4 regions of the Bacillus marinisedimentorum genome follow, and region 3 is predicted to be linked to each of the others. Evidence: riboswitches for the same ligand, from Rfam matches in the RefSeq annotation. Region 3 holds a riboswitch; each other region holds the start of a gene.

What was found. Region 3 has a riboswitch for S-adenosylmethionine ahead of A4U59_RS01310 (methionine ABC transporter ATP-binding protein). Riboswitches for the same ligand answer to the same signal wherever they lie in the genome.
Region 1: it holds a riboswitch for S-adenosylmethionine, as region 3 does, so the genes downstream of both, A4U59_RS14965 (methionine biosynthesis PLP-dependent protein) here and A4U59_RS01310 (methionine ABC transporter ATP-binding protein) in region 3, are expected to answer to the same signal.
Region 2: it holds a riboswitch for S-adenosylmethionine, as region 3 does, so the genes downstream of both, A4U59_RS09825 (O-acetylhomoserine aminocarboxypropyltransferase/cysteine synthase family protein) here and A4U59_RS01310 (methionine ABC transporter ATP-binding protein) in region 3, are expected to answer to the same signal.
Region 4: it holds a riboswitch for S-adenosylmethionine, as region 3 does, so the genes downstream of both, metK (methionine adenosyltransferase) here and A4U59_RS01310 (methionine ABC transporter ATP-binding protein) in region 3, are expected to answer to the same signal.

The regions. Positions count from the first base shown of each region.
Region 1 is NZ_LWBL02000049.1:68,608-76,604, forward strand. Features, by position in the region: gene A4U59_RS14960 (sulfite oxidase) at 1,229-2,284, opposite strand; SAM riboswitch class I at 2,455-2,559, shown strand; gene A4U59_RS14965 (methionine biosynthesis PLP-dependent protein) at 2,703-3,812, shown strand; gene A4U59_RS14970 (bifunctional homocysteine S-methyltransferase/methylenetetrahydrofolate reductase) at 3,833-5,701, shown strand; gene metH (methionine synthase) at 5,691-7,997, shown strand, end outside.
Region 2 is NZ_LWBL02000030.1:137,642-145,638, reverse strand. Features, by position in the region: gene ilvB (acetolactate synthase large subunit) at 1-1,619, opposite strand, end outside; gene ilvD (dihydroxy-acid dehydratase) at 1,943-3,610, opposite strand; gene ilvE (branched-chain-amino-acid transaminase) at 3,623-4,528, opposite strand; gene A4U59_RS09825 (O-acetylhomoserine aminocarboxypropyltransferase/cysteine synthase family protein) at 4,862-6,178, opposite strand; SAM riboswitch class I at 6,314-6,427, opposite strand; gene A4U59_RS09820 (DUF2621 domain-containing protein) at 6,601-7,023, shown strand; gene A4U59_RS09815 (CcdC family protein) at 7,385-7,873, opposite strand; gene A4U59_RS09810 (response regulator) at 7,955-7,997, opposite strand, start outside.
Region 3 is NZ_LWBL02000005.1:171,285-179,281, reverse strand. Features, by position in the region: gene A4U59_RS01345 (toprim domain-containing protein) at 48-416, shown strand; gene A4U59_RS01340 (thioredoxin family protein) at 413-736, shown strand; gene sigI (RNA polymerase sigma-I factor) at 1,811-2,563, shown strand; gene A4U59_RS01325 (anti-sigma factor domain-containing protein) at 2,576-3,697, shown strand; gene A4U59_RS21585 (hypothetical protein) at 3,905-4,345, shown strand; gene A4U59_RS01315 (peroxiredoxin family protein) at 4,338-4,826, opposite strand; SAM riboswitch class I at 5,007-5,116, shown strand; gene A4U59_RS01310 (methionine ABC transporter ATP-binding protein) at 5,249-6,274, shown strand; gene A4U59_RS01305 (methionine ABC transporter permease) at 6,324-6,923, shown strand; gene A4U59_RS01300 (MetQ/NlpA family ABC transporter substrate-binding protein) at 6,938-7,762, shown strand.
Region 4 is NZ_LWBL02000029.1:53,308-61,304, forward strand. Features, by position in the region: gene metK (methionine adenosyltransferase) at 1,209-2,411, opposite strand; SAM riboswitch class I at 2,671-2,778, opposite strand; gene pckA (phosphoenolpyruvate carboxykinase (ATP)) at 3,449-5,032, shown strand; gene A4U59_RS09045 (alpha/beta hydrolase family protein) at 5,142-5,945, opposite strand; gene A4U59_RS21735 (hypothetical protein) at 6,108-6,443, opposite strand; gene A4U59_RS09055 (ABC transporter substrate-binding protein) at 6,477-7,469, shown strand; gene A4U59_RS09060 (ABC transporter ATP-binding protein) at 7,485-7,997, shown strand, end outside.

The sequences.
Region 1 (7,997 bases), on a different contig from region 3:
TGAAAGTGGGCGTGGTTTAAGTTCTCGTAATGTGGGCTTCCCTCTTCATGTGGGGATAAAAGCCGGGTTTAGGTTCCTGTATTTTCTTTGTTGAGTTGATTAAGGGTACTGAATGTTGATTCATTGCTTGTAATGCTGAGTTAGCTTCGATTATAGGGACTGAATTCCGATTCAGTGCCCGTAATGCAGCCTCCGTTCACCATTAGAGGCACTGAATTCTGATTCAGTGCCCGTAACGCAGCCTTCGTTCCCGATTAGAAGCACTGAATTCTGATTCAGTGCCCGTAATGCAGCCCTCGTTCCCGATTAGAGGCACTGAATTCTGATTCAGTGCCCGTAATGCAGCCTCCGTTCCCGATTAAAGGCACTGAATTCTGATTCAGTGCCCGTAATGCAGCCCTCGTTCCCGATTATAAGCACTGAATTCTGAATCAGTGCCCGTAATGCAGCCTCCGTTCCCGATTAGAAGCACTGAATTCTGAATCAGTGCCCGCAATGCAGCCCTCGTTCCCGATTAGAGGCACTGAATTCTGAATCAGTGCCCGTAATGCAGCCTTCGTTCCCGATTAGAAGCACTGAACCCCTATTCAGTCCCTGTAATGTAGTCTTCCTGCATTATAGGCACGGAAGCCGTGTTCCCGTGCCTATAAAGCATCCTTGTCCTCCATTATAGGCACGGAAGCCGTGTTCCCGTGCCTATAAAGCATCCTTGTCCTCCATTATAGGCACGGAAGCCGTGTTCCCGTGCTTATAAACCATCCATGTTCTTCATTATAGGCACGGAAGCCGTGTTCCCGTGCTTATAAACCATCCATGTTCTTCATTATAGGCACGGAAGCCGTGTTCCCGTGCTTATAAACCATCCTTGTTCTTCATTATAAGCACGGAAGCCGTGTTCTCGTGCCTATAAAGCATCCTTGTCCTCCATTATAGGCACGGAAGCCGAAATCCCATGCTTATAAAGCATCCTTTCCCATCACTATAGGCACGGGAACAGTATTCCCGTGCCTATAATTCCCTCATTGACCTGATTACAGGAACCGACTCTCCGTTCACTGCTTCCACAAAACACACTGAACCCTCTTTCAGGTCCAGAATGCTGTCTGTACAAAAAATATAGGCGTTAAAATCGATACACCGCTCAGATCCAATCCTCATGAGGCATACCCGCCCCTAAATAACTTCTCCACTATAAATCAAAGCCCCTTGTTCCGTCCTTTCCACTCCCTCATTCTACTTTCACGTGCACCGCCTGAATAGCATTATATCCATATCCTTTCCGGTTCCAAAAGGCCTCTGCCGGCTGAGTCCTGCCGGCGGAGTCAGACGCCCTGGCCCTGATTTCATACTCCCCGGGTTCTCTCACTTCCCAGTCGATGCTCCACTTTGTCCAGGCGTACTGTTCATTTGCCGGTTTGCTTAACCCTGCCTGATTCCATGTCTGGCCGCCGTCCAGGCTGATGTCCACTGCTGTGATTTCTCCTTCACCAGACCATGCAATCCCTTTGATCTCATGTATGCCGGTATTCAGAATTTCGTAGTCCAGCGGTTTTTGGATGATTGAATTGACATGAGTTGTCGTTACAGGAAATTTGTCCCAGTCGCTGTCGGGGTGGGGATAATAGTTATAATCGATTGACTGGAAGGGTCCCTGGAACTTATGATCGATGACCGTTATTCGTTTCACCCATTTTACCGAGGACATAGCGTACCATTGCGGGACGATAAGGCGAAGGGGGAATCCATGCTTAAATGAGAGAGGCCTGCCATTGTATTCATAGGCAAGAATCGTGTCTGGATGCAGTGCTTTTTCAACCGGCAGGCTGCGGGCAAAGGGAACCGTTCCATCCATATCTGTCCGTTCTCCTTTATCCCATCCTTCAAAAACAACCTCTTTGGCTGAAGATGACAGACCTGTCATGGAAAAAAGATGATGCAGCGGCACTCCTGTCCAGCGGCCCTCTCCGATTGCGCCGTCTTCCCATTGCTCGCCGAATACTGCCGGCTTGAAGTTTGCCCGTTTATTACCTGCACATTCCAAAACAGCTGTAATGGTTTTTGAATGCATGGAGTGGAAGTCCTGATAGCGGAACAAGTAAGGCTGCCGGACAAGCCCGCTGATAAGCAGATGTCCGGCAGGGCTCACGTTTTCCGGGTAAGCGAAATGGTTGCGCCGGTAAAAAAGCTTCCCGGGAATATGATCACTGTGCAAGAAATGAATCGGCGCCTCCTGATTTTCCGGATGAAGGCTTCTTGTTGTTAAGTAAGGCCGGATCTTTTTCATCTGAATTCCTCCCTCTGGCATTTTATTAAGGAAGTCATTTTTATATGAGTGAGCAGGTGGAAGAGATTGCTTAGAGAAAAAAATGAAAATTTTTAAAAAATTCTCTTGCGTTTAAAGCGCTTTCCATTGTAAAGTGGTAAAAACAATGATCAATTGAATAGTCTGACCGACACTTATCAAGAGAGATGGAGGGATCTGGCCCTGTGATATCTCAGCAACCAGCCTGAAAAGGCCCGGTGCTACGTCCAGCCAGGCAGAAGCCTGGGAGATAAGGGGAAATACATGAATCTGTAAAGCCTCTTCTTCCAGAAAAGGCTTTTTTTATTATATTTACTGTTTGCTGCGTTAAAGCGATGAACGTTTTCGGATAGTGGCGGCAATTCTGGCATTTCCATCATGACAACAAGGAGGAGAACGTATGGGACAGCATACAGATACAATTTTGGCACAGATCGGCAACAGGACAGATGAAAAAGGGGCAGTCAACCACCCTGTTTATTTCTCGACTGCATACCGGCATGAACAGGTCGGACAGACGGGCGGCTATGATTATACACGTACCGGCAATCCGACGAGGGAAGTGGCGGAAGATGCGATTGCCCGTCTTGAAAATGGGGATGAAGGATTCGCGTTCAGTTCAGGGATGGCAGCGATACAGGCCCTCATTTGCTTGTTCGCGCCTGGAGACGAATTGCTTGTATCGGCCGATTTGTACGGCGGCACATACCGGCTTTTTGAAACGAGCTGGAAGCAATACGGCATCAACATACAATATGGAAAAACAGTTGAGGATTTTGCGGAAAGAAGAACGGCAAACACAAAGGCGGTTTTCCTGGAAACGCCGACGAACCCGTTGATGGAAGAAGTGAGCATCAGGGAGGCGGCCGAGTTTGCGAAAGAACACGGGCTGCTTTTGATTGTCGATAACACTTTTTACACGCCGATCCTGCAAAAACCGCTCGACGAAGGGGCGGATATCGTCATCCACAGTGCGACGAAATATCTTGGCGGTCACAATGATGTACTGGCGGGTTTGCTTGCAGTAAAAGGGGAAGAAATTTGCGGGCAAATCTGCAGCTACCAGAACACGAGCGGCGCTGTCCTGTCACCTTTTGATTCCTGGCTGCTGGCGCGCGGGATGAAGACATTATCGCTCCGGATGGAACGGCATGAATACAATGCCAAACGGATTGCGGCGTTTTTGGCGGAACGGGAAGAAGTGACGGATGTCCTTTACCCGGGGCGCGGCGGCATGCTGTCGTTCCGGCTGGAAAAAGAAGAATGGGTGGAGCCGTTACTGCAGCACCTCCGCTTGATCACTTTTGCGGAAAGCCTCGGCGGCCCGGAAAGCTTCATCACGTACCCGGCCACACAGACCCATGCGGATATCCCGGAGGAAATCAGAACCGCTAACGGGGTCTGCAACAGGCTGCTCCGCTTCTCCGTCGGGATTGAACATGTATATGATTTGATAGACGATCTTGAACTTGCTTTCAGCGGCATGAAAGAGGCAAAGGCGGTCCAATAAAAAGGAGAGGAGTGGGAAGCATGGGATTTTTGAAAGATTTACAGGATGGTATTTTAATAGGTGACGGGGCGATGGGAACTCTGTTATATACGAACGGAATCAGTACCTGTTTTGAAGAATTGAATGTCACGAAGCCTGACGATGTGCTGAATGTCCATAAAGCGTATGTGAACGCCGGCGCGAATGTCATACAGACGAACACATACGGCGCGAACCGCATCAAGCTCGCCCGGTACGGACTGGAAGACAAAGTTTCGGAAATCAATACAGCGGCAGCAAAACTCGCCAAACAGGCAGCAGGGGAAAAAGCATACGTGTTAGGCACCATCGGCGGCCTGCGCGGCATCCGGAAAAGCGAGGCATCACTGGCAGAAATCAGGGCCAGCTTTACTGAGCAGGCAGAGAGCCTGTTGAGCGAGAAAGTTGATGGTCTTCTCCTTGAAACGTATTATGATTTTGAAGAGCTGACAGAGGTTGTGAAATTGGCGCGCAAAACCACTGATTTGCCGATCGTCGCCCATGTTTCCCTGCACGAAGCCGGCCGGCTGCAAAACGGGATGAGGCTTGCAGATGCGTTCGCTGAACTAGAAAAACTTGGCGCTGATGTGATTGGCCTTAACTGCCGTCTCGGCCCTTATCATATGATTCAGGCGCTGGAGCAGGTGCCGCTCCCTGAGCAAGCGGTCCTGTCGGTTTATCCGAACGCCAGCCTGCCGGATTTTGTGGATGGGCGGTTCGTGTATGAAACCGAGACGGCGTATTTTGAAGAGGCGGCCCGTTCATTCCGCGAACAGGGTGCGCGATTGATCGGAGGCTGCTGCGGGACGACGCCTGAACATATCGAAGCGATGGCCGATGCCTTAAGAGGGCTTGTGCCTGTGAAACATAAAGAAGTGATTCTTCCGGAAACAGAAACGGAACCGCCTGCTCATACATTGATAATCGACCGACGCCGCAGGTCTCATCTGCATGAAGCGGTGCAAAGCAAGCGCTCGGTCATTGTTGAACTGGATCCGCCGAAACACCTGGAAACGGAGTCGTTCATCGAAGGGGCCCGGGCGCTCAAAAAAGCAGGCATTGACGCGCTGACAATGGCCGATAATTCACTGGCTTCCCCGCGCATCAGCAACATGGCTGCTGCAGCGATTTTAAAAGAGCAGGTAAAAGTCCGGCCGCTCGTGCATGTCGCATGCCGCGACCGCAACCTGATCGGAACCCAGTCCCATTTGATGGGATTGCATATGCTTGGCATTGACCAGATTCTTGCTGTTACGGGTGACCCGGCCCGGGTCGGCGATTTTCCGGGTGCTTCATCCGTTTTTGATGTCTCCTCATTTGAATTGATCGAATTGATGAAGAAAATGAATGAAGGCTATTCGTATTCGGGGCAGCCGCTGAAGGAAAGGACGAGGTTCTCCGTTGCGGCCGCTTTCAATCCGAACGTGAAGTATCTTGACAGGGCGGTGGATCGGCTCCGCAAAAAAGCGAGAGCAGGTGCGGACTACTTCATCAGCCAGCCGGTCTACAGCGAGAAGCAGCTGATTGAAGTCCATGAAGCGGTAAAGGATCTTGATGAACCGGTATATATCGGCATCATGCCGCTGACAGGCGCCCGAAATGCTGAATTCCTCCACAATGAGGTCCCGGGGATCAAGCTTTCCGATGATATCAGAAGGCGGATGGCCCTGACAGAAGGCGATAAGGAAAAAGCAAGGCAGGAAGGCCTCGCCATATCCAGGTCGCTGATTGACGCAGCTTATGATTTATTCAATGGAATTTATTTGATCACACCGTTTATGCGGTATGATTTAAGTGTCGAATTGACGGAATATATCCATGAGAAGGACCGGTTGAAGAAGGCGGAAAGGGAGATGACACATGGCAGATAACACAGCATTGTTTCAGCAGCAATTGAAGAAAAAAATACTGGTCATCGACGGGGCAATGGGAACGATGCTCCAGGATGCGGAGCTGACCGCGGAAGATTTCGGCGGGCCCGAATTCGAAGGGTGCAATGAAATCCTGACGGAGACCCGGCCGGATCTTCTTCTCCATATACACCGGACATATTTGAAGGCAAAAGCTGATATCATCGAAACGAATACGTTCGGTGCGACAAGCATTGTCCTTGCTGAATACGATATCGCAGACAGGGCTTACGAGTTGAATGTGGAGTCGGCAAAGCTTGCCCGCCAGGCAGCAGACGAATTCTCGACTGATGAGTGGCCGCGTTTTGTCGCGGGATCGATGGGCCCGACAACAAAGACACTGTCCGTAACCGGCGGCTCGACGTTTGAAAAAATGGCCGATGCATACGAAGAGCAGGCCCGCGGCCTGATTGACGGCGGCGCCGACCTGCTTTTGCTTGAAACGAGCCAGGATATGCTGAATGTAAAAGCAGGTTTCAACAGCATTGCACGGGCATTCGAAAAGACCGGCAAAAAAATTCCGCTCATGCTGTCCGGAACGATTGAACCGATGGGGACGACGCTTGCAGGACAGAATATCGAAGCATTCTATCTGTCAGCCGAGCATATGGAGCCTGTTTCAGTCGGATTGAACTGTGCGACAGGCCCGGAGTTCATGACGGATCACTTGCGGACACTGTCAGGCCTTGCGACTGCAGCAGTGAGCTGTTACCCGAATGCCGGGCTGCCTGACGAAGAAGGCCATTACCATGAGACGCCGGAATTGCTCGCCAAAAAACTGGCGGCTTTTGCGGAAAAAGGCTGGGTGAACATTGTCGGCGGCTGCTGCGGCACAACACCCGCGCATATCGAAGCGATCGCAGAAGCGGTAGGTGAGTATGAGCCGCGGCAAATCCTCGATCATACCCATGGCCATGCTGTTTCCGGAATTGAGCCGCTGGTATATGACGAATCGATGAGGCCGCTCCTTGTCGGTGAACGGACGAACGTCATCGGCTCGAAGAAATTCAAGCGGCTTATCCGCGAGGAAAAGTTCGAGGAAGCATCTGAAGTCGCACGGGCCCAGGTGAAGGCCGGCGCCCATGTTATCGACGTATGCCTCGCTGATCCCGATCGGGAAGAGGTCCAGGACATGGACCGGTTCATCCGTGAGGTTGTCAAAAAGGTGAAAGTGCCGCTCGTAATCGATTCAACTGATGAAGATGTCATTGAGCGGGCCCTTCTCCATTCGCAGGGCAAGGCGATCATAAACTCGATCAATCTTGAAGACGGGGAGGAGCGGTTTGCCGCTGTTGTCCCTCTTTTGAAAAAATACGGCGGTGCGGTCGTCGTCGGAACAATTGATGAAGAAGGAATGGCGGTGACAGCTGAACGGAAACTTGAAGTCGCCCGCCGTTCCCATGATCTGCTTGTCAATAAGTACGGCCTCCAGCCATCAGACTTGATTTTTGATCCGCTTGTATTTCCGGTCGGAACAGGAGACGAGGAATATATAGGATCGGCGGAGGCGACAGTTGAAGGCATCAGGCTCATTAAAGAAGCACTGCCGGAGTCACTGACGATCCTGGGTGTAAGCAACGTATCTTTCGGCCTTCCTCCGGTCGGTCGTGAAGTGCTGAATGCAGTTTACATGTACCATTGCACAAAAGCGGGCCTTGATTATGCGATCGTCAATACGGAAAAGCTGGAGCGCTATGCTTCCATTCCTGAAGAGGAAGTGAAGCTTGCCGATGACCTGCTTTTCAATACGAATGACGAGACCCTTGCTGCGTTCACGGCTTTTTACCGCGGGAAGAAAAAGGAATCGAAGGTGCAGTCTGAATCGCTGACGCTTGAAGAAAGGCTCTCTGCCTATATCATTGAAGGAACGAAAGAGGGCTTGTATAAAGATCTTGACGAAGCGCTCGAAAAATATGAAGACCCGCTTGATATCATTAACGGGCCGCTGATGGACGGGATGGCCGAGGTAGGCCGCCTTTTCAACGACAACCAGTTGATTGTGGCCGAAGTGCTTCAGAGTGCCGAGGCAATGAAAGCGGCCGTCAGCCACCTTGAACCGTATATGGAAACGAATGATAACAGTTCGTCCAAAGGAAAAGTGCTGCTTGCCACCGTAAAAGGGGACGTCCATGATATCGGCAAAAACCTCGTAGATATCATTTTGAGCAACAATGGCTTTAACGTTGTCGATCTTGGCATTAAGGTGACGCCTGCAGAGCTGATCGAAGCGATCCGCAATGAAAAGCCGGATCTGCTC
Region 2 (7,997 bases), on a different contig from region 3:
TCAATCAGAACCGGTTCGTTGTTATTCAGAATTTCATGGAAAACAGCCGCGGCTTCATCTTCTTGTTCAAGCTTTATTCCTGTTAATCCATAAGCCTCTGCAAGTCTAACAAAGTCCGGCTGCACCGGCATCAGCGATTCGGAATAACGCTCTTCATAAAAGGTTTGCTGCCATTGTCTCACCATCCCGAGTGACTGGTTATTGACGATGATGACTTTGACAGGCAGGTTGAGCTCTTTCAGTAAAGAAAGCTCCTGGAGTGTCATCTGGAATCCGGCATCACCGACGATCGCAACAACCGTTTTATCAGGTTCAGCCAGCTGCGCGCCGATGGCTGCCGGAAAACCGAATCCCATCGTCCCGAGCCCGCCTGACGTAACCCATCTGTTCGGACGGTCGAATCTGTAATATTGGGCCGCCCACATCTGGTGCTGGCCTACATCAGTCGTCACGATGGCCTCACCTTCTGTCGCCTTGCAAATCATTTCGACGAGTGCCTGTGGAGCGAATTTTCCGGTTTCCTTTGTATACCATAGTGGATAGTTTTTTCTCATTTCATCCAACTGGAGGAGCCACTCTTCTTTTTCCGGTCTGTTTCCTGAACCTGATGCCAATTCTTTCAATGCTTCTCTGGCGTCAGCGACAATCGGAATGGCTGTCGGTACATTTTTTCCGATTTCGGCTGGGTCGATATCGATATGGGCGACAGTCGCTTCCGGTGCGAAATGCTTTAAATTCCCGGTCAGCCTGTCATCGAACCGTGCCCCGATATTTATGAGCAAATCACATGTTGATAATGCCATGTTTGCCGTATATGTCCCGTGCATCCCGCCCATTCCGAAATGGAGCGGATGGTTGGCCGGGAAGGAACCGAGCCCGAGCAGGGTGTTCACTACCGGGACTTGCATCTTCTCGGCAAAGGCCAGTAATTCCCCGGATGCTTTCGCATGGATAACGCCTGCCCCTGCCAGGATGACTGGCCTTTTTGCGTTCTCAAGTGCGTCAAACAGCTTTTTTATCTGAAGAATGTTTGGTGCGGTTGTCGGCTGGTATCCCGGCAAGTTAACTTCTGCGTCAAAATGTGCTTCCGCTTTCCCTGCTGATATGTTTTTCGGTATATCGACCAGAACGGGGCCAGGTCTTCCTGTTGAAGCGATGTGAAAGGCCTCCTTCACGATGCGCGGCAAATCTTCGGCATTCCTGACTTGATAGTTATGTTTGGTGATCGGCATCGTTATACCCATCACGTCCGATTCCTGAAATGCATCTGTCCCGATAACATCAGCTGCCACCTGGCCGGTAAATATGACAAGTGGCAGTGAGTCCATCATGGCATCAGCAATACCGGTCACAAGGTTTGTTGCGCCTGGCCCCGAGGTCGCAATGACGACACCCGGTTTCCCGGAAACCCTCGCATAGCCTTCTGCCGCGTGAATCGCCCCCTGTTCATGCCTAGCGAGAATATGCTTGAACCCGCTGTGATAAAGAGAATCATAAATCGGCAGGACAGCACCGCCTGGATAGCCAAATATGACGTCCGTCTTTTCCTCTTCAAGTGCCCTGATGAGGACATCGGCTCCACTTACATTTTCCGTCTTCGGTTTAACTCTCGCCCGCATTCTTTTACCTCCCGTATATGATTTTTTTCATTAAAAATACCTTTCCACCCCGCGCACATGAAACAATCGGTGCACAGGGGTGAAAAGGCATTGCTTTCACGGTACCACCCTGTTTTGCAGCATTTTTACAAATGCCGCCTCTTGAACAGCAGTCACTGTCCGGTTGATAACGGGTTTTACATACCCGGCTGTTCCTACTCACTCCGTTTTCGGAACAGCACTCCGAGGTGATGTCGCCGCAGGAGGCATCGCCCGGTTCCAGCAGTGCGGGCTCTCTGGTAAATGCCTGATTCCTGAAGCTTTTTCCTCTTCAGCGTTTTACTCTATATTTTCATGACCCCGCCGGTACTGGCTGATGTGACCAGTTTCGCATAGCGGGCAAGATATCCTTTTTGAATCTTAGGTTCGGGCTTTTTCCAGTTCTTACGCCGTTCTTCAAGTTCATCATGTGTCAGCATGACTTGCAGGCTTCCATTATTCAAATCAATTAATATCTGGTCACCGCTTTGGATATATGCGATCGGCCCGCCTTCAGCCGCTTCCGGTGAAATGTGGCCGATCGAGATTCCCCTTGAAGCCCCGGAGAACCGGCCGTCTGTAATCAGTGCGACTTTTTTATCGAGGCCCCTGCCGGCAATCGCCGAAGTCGGCGCCAGCATTTCCGGCATTCCCGGTCCGCCTTTCGGCCCTTCATACCGGATGACGACGACGTGGCCTTCCTTGACTGTTCCGTTATTGATGCCTTCCTGCGCTTCATCCTGTGATTCAAACACAATAGCCTCGCCGAGGAAGGTTTCAATCGATGGATCGACAGCTCCTTTTTTGATAACCGCTCCATCCGGTGCCAGATTCCCGAAGAGGATCTGGAGGCCTCCCGTTTTGCTGTACGGGTTATCGACGGTCCTGATGACATTTGGATCTATAATCTCACAGCCGTAGGTATTCTCTTCGACTGTTTTGCCTGAAATGGTGATCCTGTCTTTATGAAGCGCCCCTTCAACTTTGCACAGTTCGTTTATAATGGCGCTGATGCCGCCTGCCCTGTGGACATCCTCCATCGAATAATCGGATGCCGGGCTGATCTTTGCCAGATACGGCACCCTTTTCGCCACTTCATTAATCCGTTTCAAATCATATTCGATTTCCGCTTCATGGGCGATTGCCAGAGTGTGAAGGACTGTATTTGTTGAGCCGCCCATTGCCATATCGAGTGCAAAGGCATCATCAATCGCATCTTTTGTGACAATATCCCTCGGCCTGATATCTTTTTCAACCAGATCCATCAGATGGGAAACGGCCGATTTGATCAAATTTCTGCGATCTTCGGATGTTGCGACGATAGTCGCATTTCCCTGCGGTGTGACACCCAGCATTTCCATAAGGGAGTTCATTGAGTTTGCGGTGAACATCCCGGAACATGATCCGCATGTCGGACAGGCACTCGTTTCCAGCTGCTGCAGTTCTTCGAGTGACATTCTTCCTGACTGATGCGCTCCGACCCCTTCAAATACGGAAACGAGGGAAAGCGATTCACCCGATTCAGAACGCCCCGCTTCCATCGGTCCTCCTGATACAAAAACGGAAGGAACATTGGTCCTTACGGATGCCATCAGCATACCCGGTGTGATTTTGTCACAGTTCGGAATATAAAACACACCGTCGAACCAGTGGGCGTTGATGACTGTTTCTGCCGAGTCGGCTATGAGTTCCCTGCTCGGAAGTGAATATCTCATTCCGATATGGCCCATTGCAATGCCGTCATCCACTCCGATTGTATTGAATTCGAACGGAATACCTCCAGCCTTCCGGATTTCTTCTTTTACAACTTCCGCAAATTTATTTAAGTGCATATGCCCCGGTATGATGTCAATATAGGAGTTGCATACGCCGATGAACGGTTTGTGCAAATCTTCCGTTTTGACTCCAGCCGCATGCAGAAGGCTGCGGTGCGGAGCTCTGTCAATTCCTTTTTTAATCATGTCGCTTCTCATCAATTATCCCGCCTATCCTGCCTGAACATCTTTTTCCTGGTGGTATACTTTCATTCCGTCCAATGTTACCTTTTTCCGAAAGCCCTGCAGAAGCTTTTTCGTGTGGGGGCCTGGTTTTCCGGTTCCGATCTCACGGCCGTCAACTTTAACAACGGCAATCACCTCTGCTGCTGTACCGGTTAAAAACACTTCGTCGGCAACATATACATCATGTCTTGTGAAAACTTCTTCTTTGACTGTATAGCCCATCTCGGCGGCAAGTTCCATAATGGCGTTCCGTGTAATCCCCTCAAGGGCGCCGATATAGCCTGGCGGTGTCTTTATCACGCTGTCTTTCATGAGGAATACGTTATCGGCCGAGCCTTCGGCTACATAACCCTGATCATTCAGCATGAGCGCTTCACTGACACCGGCAAGGTGAGCTTCAATTTTCACAAGGATATTATTCAAATAATTCAGTGATTTCACTTTAGGGCTTAGTACGTCCGCCCGGTTTCTCCGGCTGGCCACCGTAGCAATCTCAATGCCCGTTTCGTAAAGCTTTTTCGGAAACAATGCCAGCTGTTCTGCAATGACAATGACCTGCGGGTTGCGGCAAGGGAACGGATCAAGGCCGAGGTTTCCTGGCCCTCTGGAAACGACAACCCGGATATAAGCATCCCGGAAATCGTTTTTCCGCAAGGTCTCGATAATAATTGCCTGCATCTCCTCTTTTGTATGCGGAATCTTCAACATGATAGATTGGGCGGAATTATACAGCCGGTCAAGATGCTCATTAAGCCTGAAGACATTTCCGTCATACATGCGAATGCCTTCGAACACCCCGTCGCCGTATAAAAATCCGTGATCATAAACGGAAACAACTGCATGTTCTTTCGTTACGAATCGGCCGTTTAAATAGATCCATTGCTCGCTCACACAACCACTCCTTTCGTTCTTCATCAGAAAGCGCCGGGACAGTTTTCAATCCGCCTTGTGAAGAAGATAATTTGTTTGATTGAGGACAATAATACGCCGGTTTCATAAGGAGGTCAACAGCAAAATCGAAACTTTTCAGATAATTTTGATTTATCAGTTTTATTGTAATCGCTTACATTCCGGCAACTTCAGTACTTTAAAGGTTTATGGCGTTCAATTGTAAATTTTTTTGAAGCGTTTTCATTCATATCCGCTCCTGTCCGGTTGTCCGGAAAATCCATACAGGATGAAGCCTGTCAAAAAAAAAGGCCCCTTTTCAGGGAGCCGCATTATTTAACGCTGTGCAGTTTTCTCAACTGGACGATATCCATTCGCTTCTTCAATTGCGTATTGCAGGTCGGCTGTTATGTCATCAATGTGTTCTATTCCGACAGAAAGCCTGATCATATCTTCCGTAACTCCTGTCGTTTTCAAGTCTTCATCCGACAACTGCCTATGTGTGGTGGAAGCAGGATGGATGATAAGGCTTTTCGCATCCCCGACATTCGCGACATGCGACCACAATTTCACATTGTCGATGACCTTCGCCCCTGCTTCGCGTCCTCCTTTAATCCCAAACACGAGCACTGACCCGGCCCCTTTCGGCAAATATTTCTCTGCCAGCGCCCTGGAAGGATGGCTGTCAAGTTCCGGATAAAGGACCCATTCTACACCTGGATGCGATTCCAGATACTTCACCAAATCCCTCGCATTGTTCACATGTTCCTTCATCCTTACATGCAGCGTTTCAAGTCCGAGCGATAACTGGAAAGCATTAAACGGGCTCATCGCAGGCCCGAGGTCACGCATCATCTGAACCCTGGCTTTCAAAATATAAGCCTCTTCACCCAGGTCTTTTGCATATGTCAGACCGTGATAGCTTTCATCCGGACGGTTGAATTCCGGAAATTTATCGGATTGCCAGTCAAATTTCCCGCCGTCTACAATGACCCCTCCCATCGTTGTCCCATTTCCGCCAAGCCATTTGGTCGCAGAGTGGATGACGATATCTGCACCGTGTTCAATCGGCCTGCACAAATACGGAGTTGCGAATGTATTGTCGATGATGAGCGGGAGTCCCGCTTCACGGGCAATTTGTGATGTTTTTTCAATATCAAGCACGTGGAGTCCCGGATTGCCGATCGTTTCTGCATATATTGCTTTCGTGTTTGAATTAATAGCTTCTCTGAAAGCTTGCGGGTCTTCGGGGTCGACAAACCTTGTCTTAATACCGTACTTCGGCAGTGTGACAGCAAAAAGGTTATATGTGCCCCCGTACAGGGTCGATGCCGATACGATTTCATCACCTGATTCCGCTATGTTCAGGATAGAAAGCAATATTGCGGACATACCGCTCGCTGTTGCAAGTGCACCGACTCCGCCTTCAAGGTCAGCCATGCGTTGTTCGAGCGCTGAAACTGTCGGGTTGCCGATCCGCGTATAAATATAGCCTTCTTCCTGTAAATCGAACAGGTTCGCAGCATGTCCGCTGTTTTCAAACTGGAACGCGTTGGACTGGTAGATCGGCAGTGACCGGGCCCCTGTCGAAGGATCGGGCTGAAGCCCTCCGTGAATGCCAAGCGTTTCAATGCGATAATTCCTTTTTTCCATGTTCCCACACTCCTTTTTTCGGTTATCATTATTTTTTCAAAATAACTCCCGTACGCTCTCGGACAGACTTGATAAACTGTATACAAGAAAAGGGCCTCTCTTTGATAGAGAGGCCCTGATATGTCACAGTCGACTCTCTTATCTTCCAAAGCAAGCAAGCTTTGCAGGATTTGGCACCTGATCAAATGCAGCCATTTGACGGGTTGCCGGGTTTCATCGGGCCAGTCCCTCCACCTCTCTTGATAAGAACTAAATATTCAGTTAATTATTTGTTATGATACTTTAATGCCTTTTTCCTGTCAACATTTTTTACCTGCTTCCTTTGTCTCCAACATCCTATCTTTTGCTGATGATTGTCTGCTGCCTTTTTCAGTTGTATAATGAAACATGAATTGTGCTGATTAAAGGAAGTGGGTTTTTAAATGTCCGATTGGTTTATTCTTTTCATCGCTTTCTGGTCTGTTTTCCTCTTTGTCATGATGGCGATCGGCGGTTACTTCATGTTCAGGAAATTTCTGAAAAAACTTCCGAAAGAAGACGGAAAATCGATCATGGACTGGCAGGAATATTATATCGAGCAGTCGAAACACCTCTGGCCGGATGAGCAGAAACGTTTCCTCGAAGAGCTTGTTTTGCCGGTGCCCGAGTTGTTCAGGGATGTTGCCAGGCAAAAAATCGCCGGTAAGATCGGCGAACTTGCGCTGCAAGAAAACGCACGGCGCATCGAACAGGACCATGTGATCAGGGGATATATTATGGCGACCCCGAAACGTGACCATAAGTTTTTGAGAAAAACATTAACCGAAAAACATATTAGTCTTGTGCCTTATGAGCATTTATTTTAAAAACGTATAGGGTACAGTTCTGGAAGAGAAAAATGTTAATTCGTACTATCGCCAGCTGATTTGCAAGTGAATTCAGTAAGTGATCACAATGAAAATAGCACAACGTCCAGGTTTCTCACCTGGACGTTGTTATTTGTTTTGTAATTTAAAACGGGTGGATGATTTCTGCGGAGCAGCCGGCAAGAATGTATTTCCCCAGCCTTTCCAGCAAAAGAACAAGCATTTAACCTGTGTCACTTATTTGTTATGCTGAATGGAAAACTGCAGGAAAAAGAAAAGGACGAAAACATAGGCGATTTCGTCCTTAAAATAGCTTTTCTCACCGTTAACTGGACCGGTTGCTGAAAACAGGCACATTTATTTATGGATGGAGCAGGTTTCCATCCTTGATATATAACTGCTTTTTAATCTTTTTGTAAGATAGGTACATCGACAGCCTCCACGGCAGGATCATGCCGAATGCCAGAATAAAAAACAGGCCGCTCGTTTCACCGAAGGAAATGTAATGGCCGAGAAAACTTTTCATGACGAGCCGGAGAAGAAGCAGCCCAATCAGCAAAAAGACAAATGCCTTCGACCTTTGTAAATATATCTTATTCCCTGAAACAGTGAAGCGGGATGTTTTTATCAGTAATATTGAAAAAAGTGAACCGACAAGAAACGCCTCTGCTCCTTCAGCCGGCGGCACCCTGAAATAAGGTATTGCAAACATGAAAAAACCAGTGCTCATAAAAACCGGAGGAAGGATCAATTTTATGGCAGAAACCGGCCTTTCAGCCGCCTTTATCCGTACAAAAATCATGAATGACGCCATGAAGGCTGCAAAAATGGTGCTGACCCATATCAGCAACTTCCTCACCCTTTTAATTCAAATTCTGGATATTATCCATTATACCGTACTTACAGTGGTTATCACACCGGATTTACCTATTTACCTGATCATGTGGTTGATCGCATCCAATACACGGCTGTCC
Region 3 (7,997 bases):
CAATAGTAAGAGAAACCGAAAAGATATTTAAAAAGCAGGTGACCTACATGGAGGACCGGGTAAAGAAAGTGATTATCGTAGAAGGAAAGTCAGATAAGAAAAAAATCCAGCCGATCATAAATGAAAATGTACAGATCGTTTGCACACACGGAACGATGGGTGTTGAAAAGCTTGATGAGTGGGTGGAAATGTTTTATGACCTTGACCTATATATTCTGGTTGATGCAGATTATTCCGGAGATAAACTAAGGCGGCAATTTGTACAAGAGTTTCCGTTTGCCCGCCATCTATATATTGATCGTGTCTACAAAGAAGTCGCTGCCGCGCCTGAGCAGCACCTTGCCATGGTGCTTGCAAGCGCAGATATTAATATCCACCCTGAATTCCTAATAGGACCGGGAAGTGAAAACAGATGAAGGATGCGAAGCAACAGGATATCCTCCAGGCCATTAACAGCGGACAGACAGGCGCTGTTTACTTTTATACACCAATGTGCGGAACGTGCAAATTGGCAGGTAAAATGCTTGAAGTAACGGAAGCAATGCAGCCAGGGCTGCAGATTCTGAAAGGGAATCTTAATATAATGCCAGCGATAGCAGAACAATGGGAGATTGAAAGTGTTCCGTGCCTGCTGTTATATGGTGCAGGCGGCACTGAAAAAATGTATGCGTTCCATTCAGTGGAGCACGTAAACAAAAAGCTGAAAAAACATTGGATGAGCAGACTCCGTCATTGAACCTCCATTGTAAAAATACAAGCACCCACTAGATAATCCGAGTGACTGCAGTCTAAACCATATAAACGTCCAGGTTTCTTGCTGGAGGATTAGGATTTGAAGGAAAAAAGTCAAACGGCATCAAAAATCACTATATGAATCACACCGAAATTACAAGGCAATTAAAATAATACACGCTGTGAAAATGCCTGGAAGTCTGAACATTTTTCAATATATCACCTTATTGACCTAACAAACCCTTTAATGAAATTAAAACTCTTCAATAGCCTCTTCGAAAAGTTGCATTTTAGAACGGTTGTTAATTTCCGCGGAGCAGCCGGCAAGGCTGAGAAACTAGTCGAATGAAAGCCCCCACATCACCAATTGACCGATTCAGGTGATTAGCAAATGCGCGGGGAGGTAACAAACCGCGTTCTGCTTGGAAGTAAAAGCCATGGCGGCCTATACGGGAATTGAACGAGTATACTTTCAGAACTGTCTGGGTGGCAAGTTGATGCACCTGATACAGCTTCTGTGTTTCTTTTCCCTGAATTGATGTTGCAACTGAGTGGATTGAAGCGATTGTCTGCAGTTTAAAGGAGCGGGCAAGATACATGACAGCGGATTTCCTTATTCCGCAATCCTGCCCGTTTGTTTAATGTATAACATGAATATCCAGTAACCTTTATTTTTAAGACGGGTGCACGGCATTCATGCAAATAACTTCCCAGGACCCGGGCCGTTTGTCTCAATTTCAGTATGTTTAGCGAAATATGCGATAAATGTTTTTACAAAAAATAAATTGTTGGATATAGTAATTTAAGAAGTGAATTTACTGTGAATATTTTGAATACAATTCCAGTAATTACATAATCTTTCGGCAATTGGATTTTTTTCACTGGATAAAAATACCAATAATATGAAAGAAAAGGATGCTATTTTACGGTTTAAAAACAATTCGATTGCAAACATTCTCTTGACTGCTCTACATGTGGTATAAACGTTGTGTGCCCTTTTTGCTGAAAAAGCGGCAGGGTGGTTTGGATCATCTCTCAATCCCCAACTCAAACGTCTAATAAGGATGAGGTGAATGGAATGGCACCGTTAAGCATGGGTGTTTTAAAAAAGCGATTTACGCGAAATCCTGAAACGATAGAAGAAAAAGTCACCCTTGCGCAGCAGGGGGATTATTTGACCAGAAATGATTTGATCAAAGAATATCAGCCATTTATAAAAAAAGTGATATCAAAAGTTTGTCATCGTTATGTAAATGAAGAGATGGATGAATACAGTGTCGGTCTAACGGCATTTAATGAAGCGATTGACCAGTATTCAGAAAAAGAGGGCAGCCGCTTCTTGACATTTGCCAACATGGTTATCCGCAGGCGCGTGATTGACCATATCCGAAGGGAACAGCGCCAGACCCGCAACCTCGTGTTCCATTATGAGGAAGAGACTGAAGACAATGTCCAGGAGGAAACGTTCGCAGAACAAAAGGCGTCTATTGACCAGTATACCCGGGAAGAGGAAAGCGCTGAACGGGTAACTGAAATCATGGAATATCAAAAATTGCTTGCACAGTATGATATAACCTTTGAAGCACTTGTTAAACATTGTCCGAAACATATTGATGCACGTGATAATGCGAAAGAAATCGCTTATTTGATCGCGCACGACGAAGAACTCTCCCGCTATCTCAAAGACAAAAAAAGGCTGCCGATAAAAAATATAGAAAAAATGGTGGATTGCAGTCGTAAAACAATAGAGAGAAATCGAAAGTATATAATAGCAGTTGCGCTAATATATCTTGGCGATTTTCATTCATTACAGTCTTACATTGAGATATAAAGGGGGGAGTCAATGGTGAAACGCGGAATCATAATGGAAATTAACCGTAAGAAAGCGGTTGTCATGACGAGGAACGGGGCATTCGAGCAAATCCGTCTGAAAAAAGGCCAGGATGTGCAGCTCGGAGAAGAAATTTTAATCCCTGAAGAACCTCAAAAGCGGGTGTTTCCTTCATTCGCACCGTCAATTACTGTGGCAGCTGCAGTTGCGGCGTTTATTATCGCGTTTGCCGGGATTTTTTCGTTCAATACCGAGCCAGTAGCGGCGTATGTAAGTATTGATGTGAATCCCAGTATGGAAGTCGGGGTGAACCAGGACATGAAGGTCCTTGAGTACACCTCGCTGAACGATGATGGCAAGGCGTTGCAAAAAGAAATAGATAAGTTGAAAGGCTTGCCGCTTGCCGAGTTTGTAGAATCGGTTGTTGCACTAATAAAAGAAAAGGGATATTTTAACTCTAATCAGGATGTACTGCTTGCTTCCACATCAATGCTGGAAGATAAAAATGACAAAGAGAAAATGCAGCAAGCACTTGCACGCGAGCTCGTTGCAGTACAAAACCGTCTATTAACACAAAATGAAGAGATCGCCGTAAAAGTTGTATATGCTGATGAAGAAACAAGGGAACATGCTAAACAGAACGGCATTTCTACCGGTAAATACCTTGTTTATGAAGATGCTGTCAAACAGGGGAACGAGCTGACAATGGATGAGGCTAAGACACTTTCAGTAACTGAACTGAAAAAGAAAGCCGAACCACGCCCTGAAATGGATAAAAATGGAAAGGGAGTAAATATTCAGCATGCCGGAGGCAATAAAGATGAAAAAGCCGTACCTAATTCAAATGCACCTGGCCAAATAAAGAAGAACGAGAAGCAGGGCGCTCCTGGGTTTGAAGACAAGGAACCGCCGGGCCAGACTGGAAAGTCAAATGGTCATTCCAACGGGAATGGAAAAGGAAACGCTGAAAAAAAAACAAATAATGGCTCAATGAATAAGTCCGATTCAGTTGATAAAGAAGGCAAGAGTAATGCTGGCGGCAACAAACAGAAAGATAAAAAGCAAAATAACAGCCAGGGTAAAAACAAAGTCAACAAACAGCAAAATAATTCCAACGGCAAAAATAACCAATAAATAGCGGAGAAAAAGGCGATTTGTTTTTACATATTACCTTATTTCTCGGGAAATAATGACACAGGCTTTTTTAAAGCCTGTGTTTTCTGTTTTGGTAACGGTGAAGCACTGAGTGACAAAAAATGACCGGGTTCTGCCTTAATGCGCAAATATAACTTCCGATCTGCAGCGTGTCAACTTTTACACAAACAGCCGCACATCCGCTTTTTGAAAATATTGTCGGACGATTTTTCAAGGAAATTCGATGGGGAAGGCGAATTCCAGGGTAAAGATGTTTCCTTGAAAGCGGTGATGAACATGTTTGTGGTTTCGCTAACAAAAATGATAGCAGGTGCGGGAAATGCTCCTCATCTACAGCCGTTATTCAAAAAACCAGAAATGATGATGTTCTTCTTTTCGGAAGAGGAGGCTGCAGCAGTGGAGTTGTCAGATAAAGGGCTGCGACTTTTATATGCGCTTCCGGACACATGCCCGGACATAATTATTCGCGGGTGCGATGGAGCGCTCGTGAATTTGATAACCGGAATGAAGCCGCTCCGCACCCTTGAACGGGATAAAGAGCTCTCAGTCAAGTGTACATTCAGGAATAAGCTCTGGCTGGAGTCCCTTTTTCTGATGAGCAAGCATCACGGCCAAAACATCATTTGAGCAGTGTGCCGAGTGATTGGATGATGTCCATGAAATCAGCACGGTCATCAAATGAGGCTTCGATTTCATGATGCTGGTTAAGCAAAAATGTGGCAGGCACCCCTGTGCATTGATAGGCATCATATGCGTTTGTCCCCTCATCCATAAGGATAGGGAATGTCCACTGCTGTTCGCGTGCCATCTTTAAAGCGTTTTCCGTACTGGCCTCACGCCCTGTTACGTTGATTGTAATGAATGCCAGGTCTGTTTCTGCAGGAAGTGTTTTATAAAAAGCATCTTTTTGAGGCAAATCCCGCTGGCAGTCCGGACACCATGATACCCAGAACGTGATCATGACATTTTTTCCTCTGTAGTCATCCAAAGATACAAGGTTTCCTGTTTGTATGTCCTTTAATGTGAACCCCGGTGCCTTCATCAAACCATCCTCCCAACTATAGCCGGTTTCCGCTGGGTAAGCTGCCGGCAGTGTTCTTCTTTTCATGTTAAACTTCATCAAGTTTCTGTTTCCCATCGTAAAGGAAAAGGCGGCTGTACGCAATTGTCAGCCCGTGTCGTTTAAGCTGTTTTTTTGGACTATTTTGTTGACAGCTAATGATAGGCGTGCTAATATCTTCATTAGTTTCAAAAACATTAGTCGTTTAACTCAATAAAGTGTGATTGACTCTTATCACGAGAGGTGGAGGGACTGGCCCGATGAAACCCGGCAACCGGCAGGCATGATGCTTGTAAAGGTGCCAATTCCTGCAAAGCTGAGGCTTTGGGAGATGAGAGAAAGGAATTGTTCATTAAACCTTTCTGCTCATCTGTGCAGAAAGGTTTTTTTATATTGAATGGGTGAACACTTTTTTTGGATGCGCCTTAAAATGCAGATGTCATTATTTATGGAAGAAATGAGGAAACAGCATGATACAGTTATCCAATATCGAGAAAGTCTTTAAGTCCAAAAAGGGACCGATCGAAGCTGTCAAAGATGTAAACCTTACGATCCAAAACGGTGAAATATACGGCATTATTGGATACAGCGGTGCAGGGAAAAGTACGCTGATCCGTATGCTTAATGGATTGGAAAAGCCTACAGGAGGCACAATCACAGTCGGTGATTGGAATATGAATACGTTATCCGGCCGTGAACTCAGGCTTGCCCGCCAGGAGATCGGAATGGTGTTTCAGCATTTCAATCTGCTCTGGTCACGAACGGTCTATGATAATATTGCATTTCCGCTCGAGATATCAAGAGTAGCCAAAAAGGAACGGAACGAACGGGTCCTCGAGCTGATTCGGCTTGTCGGCCTGCAGGGGCGCGAAGATGCATATCCATCTGAGTTGAGCGGAGGCCAGAAACAGCGTGTCGGAATCGCACGCGCCCTTGCCAATAATCCGAAAGTGCTGCTATGCGATGAAGCAACATCTGCACTTGACCCGGAAACGACCGATTCGATTCTTGACCTGCTCGTTGATATTAATGAGCGATTCGGCCTGACAATTGTGTTGATTACTCATGAGATGCATGTCATTCATAAAATCAGCCACCGGGTAGCGGTTATGGAAAACGGCCGTGTTGTTGAAGAAGGAAACGTTAGAGATGTATTCCGAAAACCGAAACAGCAAGTGACGAGACGGTTTGTGAAACAGGTGACCGAGCCTGATGAAGCTGAAGAAACGATTGAGCATCTGCTTGCCCAGTATGAACACGGCAAGGTTATTCAACTGACGTTCATCGGGAATGACGCGGAAGAGCCTGTCATAAATGAAACGATTAAGAAATTCGAAGTGATCGTCAACATTCTGCAGGGCAAAGTGCAGCAGACAAACAGCGGCACATATGGGACATTGTTTGTCCATTTCTCCGGAGATGATGATGAAGTGAACCGGGCAATCAGCCATATCAGGAAACGCGGAGTGGAAGCAGAGGTGCTGCAAAGTGTTTGAAAATGTCATTTGGGATAAAGTCTGGGAAGCGACGCTGGAAACATTGTATATGACTGTGATTTCTGTTGCCGCCACTTTCATTTTGGGGATTGTATTAGGCCTATTGCTGTTTTTGACCTCACGGGGAAATCTGTGGGAAAACAGGCTGTTGAATAGTATTATTGCAGGATATGTAAATATATTCAGGTCGATTCCTTTCATTATATTAATTATATTGCTGATTCCTTTTACAAAGCTGCTGGTCGGCTCAATGCTGGGAGCAAAAGCGGCATTGCCGGCGCTTATTTTCGGAGCGGCGCCCTTTTATGCCAGGATGGTGGAAATCGCCCTCCGTGAAATTGATAAAGGCGTCATCGAAGCCTCGCGGGCGATGGGTGCAAGTACATGGACAATCATATTCAAAGTATTTTTGCCGGAATCAATGCCGGCTCTTATATCCGGTATTACTGTCACCGCGATTGCACTTGTAGGCTACACAGCGATGGCAGGAGTAGTTGGAGCCGGCGGGCTAGGGGACCTTGCTTATCTTGAGGGATTCCAGCGCAGCCATAATGATGTGACAGTCGTCGCAACAATCGTCATCTTGCTCATTGTATTTGTTCTCCAATTTATTGGTGATATAGCAGTAAACAAAATAGATAAACGCTAGGAGGATTTTTCATCATGAAAAAACTAATTCTTACAATTAGCATTGTATTATTAATCGGGGTACTGGCCGCATGCGGCGGAAATGAAAGTGGAAGCGGAGAGAGCAAGAAGCTTGTTGTCGGTGCTTCAAATGTACCCCATTCAGAAATACTTGAAGAAGCCAAGCCGCTCCTTGAAGAAAAAGGCGTTGACCTTCAGATTGAAACATTCCAGGATTATATTCTTCCAAATAAGGCTCTTGAAGAAGGTGAGCTTGATGCAAACTACTTCCAGCACATACCATATCTGGAAGATCAGAAGAAAAAACACGGGTATGACTTTGTCAACGCTGGAGGAATCCATATTGAGCCTATCGGTGTTTATTCCCAGGAATATAAAAGCTTGAACGACCTGCCGGAAGGTGCAACGGTTGTCATGAGCAACTCTGTTGCAGACCACGGCCGCATGCTTTCCCTTCTGGAAGAAGAAGGCTTGATCAAACTTAAAGAAGGCGTGGAAAAAACGAACGCGACTCTTGAAGATATTGAAGAAAATCCGAAAAACCTGAATTTTAAGGCTGATATTGATGCCGGAATGCTTCCGCGTGCATATGAAAACAACGAAGGCGATGCTGTCCTGATCAATACGAACTATGCGATCGATGCAGGGTTGAATCCGATGGAGGATGCAATTGCCCTCGAAGGTTCAAATTCTCCTTATGTCAACGTCATCGCTGTCCGGGAAAAGGATAAGGATAATGAAAACATCAAGACGCTTGTTGAAGTGCTGCGTTCAGAAGAGATTCAGACCTTCATTGAAGAAGAATACAAAGGAGCTGTTGTTCCTGTTGACGGCGAGTAATTGCGAAACCCGGCTTATGCCGGGTTTTTTGTATGCCCTCAAGTGATTTACACTGGTTCCCGCCGAATTCCTTCGCCAAGATAAGAGGTCTATTTCCGTATTCAATAGGGGGTGCGTCCTGTGCAATTGCAAAAAGCAGCTAGTTCATGGCTGTTTTTCAACATTACATTCTGCAGCCCATAAAAAAGCGGGATAGTTCCTATTTATATGCATCATAATAATCACGAACCAAATT
Region 4 (7,997 bases), on a different contig from region 3:
CCCCCTGTTTTGTAATAATCCCTTTGTAAAAGATGCAAGGCTTGATCGCCAAATCATATGTCAGAAATCGAACAGCTTCCAGATGCCAATCAGGCATATTCCAGCAGCTGAATTTTCTTACTATTTATTCAATTATAAAACAGCAGGAAAGGAAAAGAAACGTGTGATTTCATTACAGTCACTTTTTGGCTTGATTTAAACAGGGTTTCGAGCCAAACAATTTCGCATGCATTCTCTGTGGGCGCGTGACGCGCCGTATAACGCCAAACGGCTTTTCGGTGTCGGCCCAGTGAGCGGGTTTCACGCCGTTTCTCCCGGTTTTTGAGCCAAATCTGCCGCTTTTCTTGCCAACTCCTTCAAATTTCACGCCACAACTGTTCGCTTTCACGCCATACGGGTGGTTTCACGCCATTCAAACGAATTTTCGCGCCATAGGAGCGGGTTTTCGCGCCGACCGGCTTTACGCTACGTCCAGGGTGCGGCTTTCGCGCCGTCTCTCCCGGTTTTCGCGCCAAATCTGCCGCTTTTCTTGCCACCTCTTTCAAATTTCACGCCACAACTGCTCGCTTTGGACGCCATACGGGTGGTTTCACGCCATTCAAACGAATTTTCGCGCCATAGGAGCGGGTTTTCGCGCCGACCGGCTTTACGCTACATCCAGGGTGCGGCTTTCGCGCCGTTTCTCCTGGTTTTCGAGCCAAATCTGCCGCTTTTCTTGCCAACTCCTTCAAAATTCACGCCACAACTGTTCGCTTTCACGCCATACGGGTGATTTCACGCCATTCAAACGAATTTTCGCGCCATAGGAGCGGGTTTTCGCGCCGACCGGCTTTACGCTACATCCAGGGTGCGGCTTTCGCGCCGTTTCTCCCGGTTTTCGCGCCAAACCGATTACGTTTCACGCCGATATAGCCCGCTTTCACGCCACTTGGTTTGTTTCACGCCGTTCAAGCATTATTTCGCGCCAAAAAGCTGCGCGCTCAGGCCCTCTGACCGGATTTCTCCCCAAACAGCTCCGCGAACAGACCCCATGAATTACACCTCACACTAAAGGAAAGAAATTTTCCGACTGGCCTTAAGTGGGTAATCTCTAAAAAAAGCTCAGAACCGCTAATTAAAACGATTCTGAGCCTTTATTATTGTTCAGGATTCTCTACAGAATGAACTGCTTAAAAGATTCAGCAGTGATTTTAACACTATCCAAACACTTATTCAGCAGAAGCGAGTTCCTTCAGCGCGCCGGCTTTATCGGCTTTTTCCCACGGAACATCGATATCCGTACGGCCGAAATGACCGTATGCCGCTGTCTGTTTGTAAATCGGTTTTCTCAGGTCAAGCATTTTAATGATGCCTGCCGGACGTAAATCAAATGTCTGGCGGACCATTTCCACCAGTTTCTCTTCAGAAACTTTTCCTGTTCCGAACGTATCAATTGAGATGGAAACAGGCTGGGCAACACCGATGGCGTAAGCAAGCTGCACCTCGCATTTGTCAGCAAGGTCTGCAGCTACGATATTCTTGGCGACATAACGGGCCGCATATGCTGCGGAACGGTCCACTTTTGTCGGATCCTTACCGGAAAAGGCCCCTCCGCCATGGCGGGCATAGCCTCCATACGTATCGACAATGATTTTTCGTCCAGTCAAACCGGCGTCACCGAGCGGACCGCCGATGACGAACCGGCCTGTCGGGTTGATGAAAAATTTCGTGTCTTCATCAATCAGGTTTTCAGGAACAATCGGCTTGATGATATATTCTTTGATATTCCGCTGAATCTGTTCAAGCGAAACTTCCGGATGGTGCTGTGTCGAAATGACGATAGTATCAATCCTGACAGGATTGTCATTTTCATCATATTCCACCGTCACCTGTGTCTTTCCATCAGGGCGTAAGTATGGGAGGATTTCTTCTTTGCGGACTTCTGTCAGCCTGCGGGCAAGCTTGTGCGCGAGTGAAATCGGCAAAGGCATCAGTTCCTCTGTTTCCCTTGTGGCGTACCCGAACATCAAGCCCTGGTCGCCGGCTCCGATTGCTTCTATTTCGGCATCTGTCATTTGCCCTTCCCTTGCCTCAAGAGCCTTATCAACGCCCATCGCAATATCGGGGGACTGCTCATCGATAGATGTCAAAACTGCACAAGTTTCCGCATCAAATCCGTATTTTGCCCGTGTATATCCGATTCCTTTTACGGTTTCACGCACAAGCTTCGGAATATCCACGTATGTCGAAGTGGTAATTTCACCTGTTACAAGGACAAGCCCTGTATTTACTGTTGTTTCACAGGCGACACGTGCATTCGGGTCGCTCTTTAAAATTGCATCAAGAATGGCGTCTGAAATCTGGTCACAAATTTTATCGGGATGCCCTTCTGTCACCGATTCAGACGTAAACAAACGGCGGGTTTTTGTCATGGAACACTAGTACCTCCTTAAATAAAGACTGCTGATTGATACGGTACTCATTTCCCTAAAGGGATTATAAATTAACTTCCTCTTTGGCCTCTTGATGCCTGAAAGAGTCCTGTCAGCGGCAATAACAGGCAAATGATCCCCCCTTGCAGCAATTAACTCCGCTGCCCGGCAGGTTGCTATACTTCCAAAGCCTAAAGATGGGCTGAAAGTATAAAAAAACCTTCCCGTTTGAGGAAAGGTTTTACGCTCTTGCCTTTCGCTCTTATCGATCAAGGCTGTCCGCCTTGCTCAGGTTAGCACCTTTTCACATAGGGTGACGGTTGCCGGGTTTCGTTGGGCCTGTCCCTCCACCAGCTCGGGATAAGAGTATCCGTTCGCGTGCTATCATAACGCATTGGTCGAACCATGTCAATAAAACCGTCATGAACATCCGGACGTTTCAGGCAGTTTCCTCGTTTATTGTGTGAATAATATAAACATCCATTCCTTCTATTATCGTTATATTCCTTTCTTACGGTGTCTGCTTATAACCAAACTTATTCAATTTTACAGGTAACAGGCTGCCATTGTTCACGCCTGACACAGCCCTTTTCATCCGTTTCCTTCACAAACTTTTCATTCCCTGTGGCCAGCAAAATTCAAATGTATTTCAGTTCCTGAATCTGTACAAAGTAATGCCAACAGCTTACCTAAGGCACAGTAAGTGCATTTGTATCATATTGATACATAAACGTATTGAAAGGGATTTCAATATTAGAACACATTTTCCTTTTAAAGAGAAAAACTTGAAAATTTTTATAAAAAATTGCAAAATAAGTGTTTTCTGATGAAGAGACGGGCATATATAAGTATATTTTTCAGGTAAGCAACTTGTTTAGTGTAGACTGAAAAAATAAATGTGTTATACTATTTTTAGCATATCGAATCAAGTGTAAAACTCGGTCATTTATCCCTATGGGACCAAAGATTTTACACCTTCTGTTCCACAGCGGAGTCTCATAAGGAATCTCATATTATGAAGAAAGAAGGTTTGTGTAATGAACTCAGTAGATCTTACAACCGGCCTGGCCGCCATCCTGAATGGCAATAATGTCCGGCATAACCTATCCGTACCAGAATTGACTGAAAAGGCGCTTCTCCGCAATGAAGGGGTTTTGACATCAACCGGAGCACTCAGGGCTACAACCGGAAAATATACCGGGCGCTCCCCTAAAGATAAATTTATTGTAGAAGAAGCCTCCACAAAAGATAAAATAAATTGGGGACCGGTGAACCAGCCGATTTCCGCGAGTGTATTTGAAGCGCTTTACGACAAAGTCCTTACTTATTTGAAAGAACAGCAGGAATTGTTTGTATTCAAAGGTTTCGCCGGTGCTGACAAACGTTACCGCCTGCCTATCCAGGTTGTAAACGAGTATGCATGGCATAACCTGTTTGCCCGACAGCTTTTCATCCGCCCGAACGAAGAGGATCTCAGGGATCATGAAGCCGAATTCACGGTGATTTCCGCACCTGGCTTCAAAGCTGATCCTGCGGTGGATGGGACGAATTCCGAAACATTCATCATCATTTCCTTCGAGAAACGTATCGTATTGATTGGCGGAACCGAATATGCCGGCGAGATTAAAAAGTCGATTTTCTCCGTGATGAATTATATTCTTCCTGAACGCGGTACCCTGTCTATGCATTGTTCAGCGAACGTAGGCCAGGAAGGAGATGTCGCCCTGTTCTTCGGTCTTTCCGGTACAGGGAAAACGACTCTTTCTGCAGACCCGAACCGGCGCCTTATCGGCGACGATGAGCACGGCTGGTCCGAGAACGGCATTTTTAACATTGAAGGCGGCTGCTATGCAAAATGCATCAATTTATCGCAAGAAAAAGAGCCTCAAATCTGGGATGCCATCCGTTATGGATCCGTGCTTGAAAATGTCATACTCGATGACCATTCTCGTGTAGCCGACTATGACAATACAACATTGACTGAAAATACAAGGGCGGCATATCCGATTGATGCCATAGATAATATCGTCATTCCGAGTGTCGCAGGACATCCGAACACCATTATTTTCCTGACGGCCGATGCATTCGGCGTCCTCCCTCCTATCAGCCGGCTGACGAAGGAACAGGCAATGTATCACTTCCTGAGCGGATATACTAGCAAACTTGCCGGAACTGAACGCGGGGTCACTTCTCCTGAAGCAACCTTCTCAACATGCTTCGGGTCGCCGTTCCTGCCTCTTCCTGCACACGTATATGCTGAAATGCTCGGAGAAAAAATTGATCAGCATAACGTCCAGGTCTTCCTCGTGAATACAGGCTGGACCGGTGGTGAGTACGGAGTTGGAAGCCGCATGAACCTTCCTTATACACGGGCAATGGTCCAGGCAGCGCTAGAAGGCGAACTGAACTCTGTAGAAACAGTGACAGACCCGATTTTCGGCCTGCAAATGCCCGTCCATTGTCCTGGTGTACCTGATGAGGTACTTCAGCCGCGTAAAACATGGAGCGACGAATCAGCCTATGTGAAAAAAGCGGAAGAACTTGCGAGGCAGTTCAAAGAGAACTTCACCAAATTTGACAATGTTTCACCTGAAATCAAAAATGCAGGTCCGAACCTGTAAAACAAAACGAAGAAGCAGCTTCCGAAAGGGAGCTGCTTTTGTGTGTTTCAGAAGTGTCCGGGTAGAGAGCGCCAAAGTTCCCGCCTTCTTCTTCATCCCGATTTTTTTGTTACCGGCCGCGCTGCTTAAGCCTCCTCCTTTTCATCCACCGGCATGCCTTTTCCGTTACTTCCCTGTTCAGCCGGGGAGGAAAATAATGATCCTGCTGGGGAAAAATCCACGATTCAACCGGCTTCCTTTCTTTTTTCATTGCGTCTTCAAGAAGATATGCATGTTCAACCGAGACATTTTCATCTTTCTTTCCATGAATAATCAAAACATCAGCGTCCATCCCGGTCAGTTTCAATAACGGGTTCCTGCCGGCATAGTTTCCGGCCGCTTTCCACGGCGTACCGCCGATTACCCTTTTCATCATCCTTCTTAAATCAACTCGCTCTTTATAAGTGAGCGCCACATCAGAAACGCCACCCCATGTGATAACTGAAGCAGCTTTTTGAGATAATATAGCGGTCCAAAGCGCCATGACCCCGCCCCTTGAAAATCCAAATAAATGAATTCGGTCCGAATCGGCCACCGGCAGGTTTCTGAGGACTTCCAGGCCGTTGACCGCATCCCAGCGGTCTCTGCCGGCAAAGTCTTCGTTTCCTTCTCCGCCGCGGTTTCCGCGATAAAAAGGCGCAAATACGACAAATCCTTCCGAAGCAAACTGTATAACCCGCGCTATCCGCACCATTCCGACATTTTTGATGCCGCCCCGCAAGTAAAGAATCGCTGGATATACCTTATTTTCCACCGGCACCGCCAGATACCCTTTAACTTTCAGCCCTTCACTTATATACGTTGTTTCATAAAGCCGGATGTTCGGATTGGGGGACGGAAATGGCCGTTTCTCTATGATTTGTCCATTTTTCATTTCTGCCCCTCCTCTCAAAAAGGCTTGAATTTAAACCCCGGTGTCCATTCTCTACCCTGCCGCAAAAATTTTCATTCATCTTTGCGGCTCGCCTGAAAATGCACCCTCACTAGTGCCTGGTTCAGTGTTAACCGGTGCTGGAAATTAGTGACAGGTGTTCAGTCAAGTATCCGCAAGGGAAATCAACTTGCCTTCCGGCGGCATACGGGCAAGCCTCCCCGCCTTCACTTTTCTTAATAGACAGTTGATTGGTCCGCGGCTTCGAGACTCCTGCGGGAGTTTAAAGACAGATGAGATCTCAGCAGGAGAGCCAGCTATGATTCTATGCGTTTCCACGTCCTGGGGCAACGCATAGGCAAGCACATTATGTTTAAGTGCGGAAGAGCCAATGCTCACAGTTAACAATTTTTCAAAAACAACACAACCTTCGATAATAATGGGCTTTTTAAAAGGAACTGGGCAGATACACACTTTTCCTTCTCCGACATACTGTATCATATATGGTTAATTTTTCACCGGGGAGGAAAACACATGCATCCATTTTTCAAGTTGGGTTTGGTACTCGCGGCTATCGGTCTATTGATGGGTCTTACAGCCTGCGGAGCAAACCAAAATGACAGCGTCCGAGTGGCAGAAGTAACCCACTCCATTTTTTACGCCCCGCAATACGTTGCGCTCTCAGAAGGTTTCTTTGAAGAAGAAAACCTGGAAATCGACCTGAAAACGACGTGGGGCGGAGACAAAACGATGACAGCCCTTCTTTCAGGAGGAGCTGATGTTGCATTGGTCGGTGCCGAAACAACTCTTTATGTGAAGGCACAGGGATCAAATGACCCGGCTGTGAATTTTGCTCAGCTTACACAGACTGACGGCACATTTCTTGTCTCACGTGAAAAAATGGACTCTTTTAGTTGGGAGGACCTGAAAGGAACAACTTTCCTTGGCCAGCGGAAAGGCGGCATGCCGCAAATGGTTGGTGAATATGTCCTGAAAAAGCACGGAATCGATCCCCATTACGATATGGAATTGATCCAAAATATCGATTTTGCGAATATCGCAAATGCTTTTGCTTCAGGAAAAGGTGACTACGTCCAGCTGTTCGAACCGACAGCCAGCATTTTTGAGCAGGAAGGTAAAGGGCATATCGTCGCTTCCTTCGGTGAGGAATCCGGCCACGTCCCTTACACAGTTTTCATGGCAAAGAAAAGCTACTTGAATGAAAACAGAGGTGTTATTGAACGTTTTACAAAAGCCGTTCATAAAGCACAGAAGTGGGTTGAAGAACACAGTGCAGCTGAAATCGCAGAATCCATTGCCCCGTATTTTGAAGATACGCCGAAAGAGTTGATCGAAACCGTTGTCGACCGTTATAAAAGCCAGGGATCCTATGCCACTGATCCGATTCTTGATGAAGAAGAATGGAATAACTTGAAGTCCATCATGGAAGAGGCTGGGGAACTCCCTGCCGATATCGGGCATAGTGAGCTTGTAAACAATGAATTCGCAGAAAAAGCGATGAAATAACCGGGAGGACTTTTTATGAGTTTCCTGACACTTGAGGGCATCCACCACACTTATTTTTCCAAAACATCCGTTACAACCGCGATCGATGAGGTTTCTCTTGCAGTTGAGGAAGGTGAATTTGTGTCATTTCTCGGCCCAAGCGGCTGCGGAAAAACAACTTTACTTTCCATCATCGCCGGATTGCTGATGCCGACGTGCGGAAAGGCGGCAATCAACGGCAAGACGGTGCAGCGGCCAGATGGAGAAATAGGCTATATGCTGCAGCAAGATTATTTATTCCCCTGGAAAACGATTGCTGAAAATATATTTCTAGGCTTAAAAACGATGAATAAGCTGAACGAAGACACAAAAGAGCGGAGCCTGCGCCTGCTTGAAGACATGGGCCTGGGAAATGTGGAACAGCAATATCCCGACGAGCTGTCAGGAGGCATGCGGCAGCGTGTCGCTCTCGTACGTACACTTGCGGTCAATCCGAAGTTGCTCCTTTTAGATGAACCGTTTTCAGCACTGGACTATCAGACAAAGCTT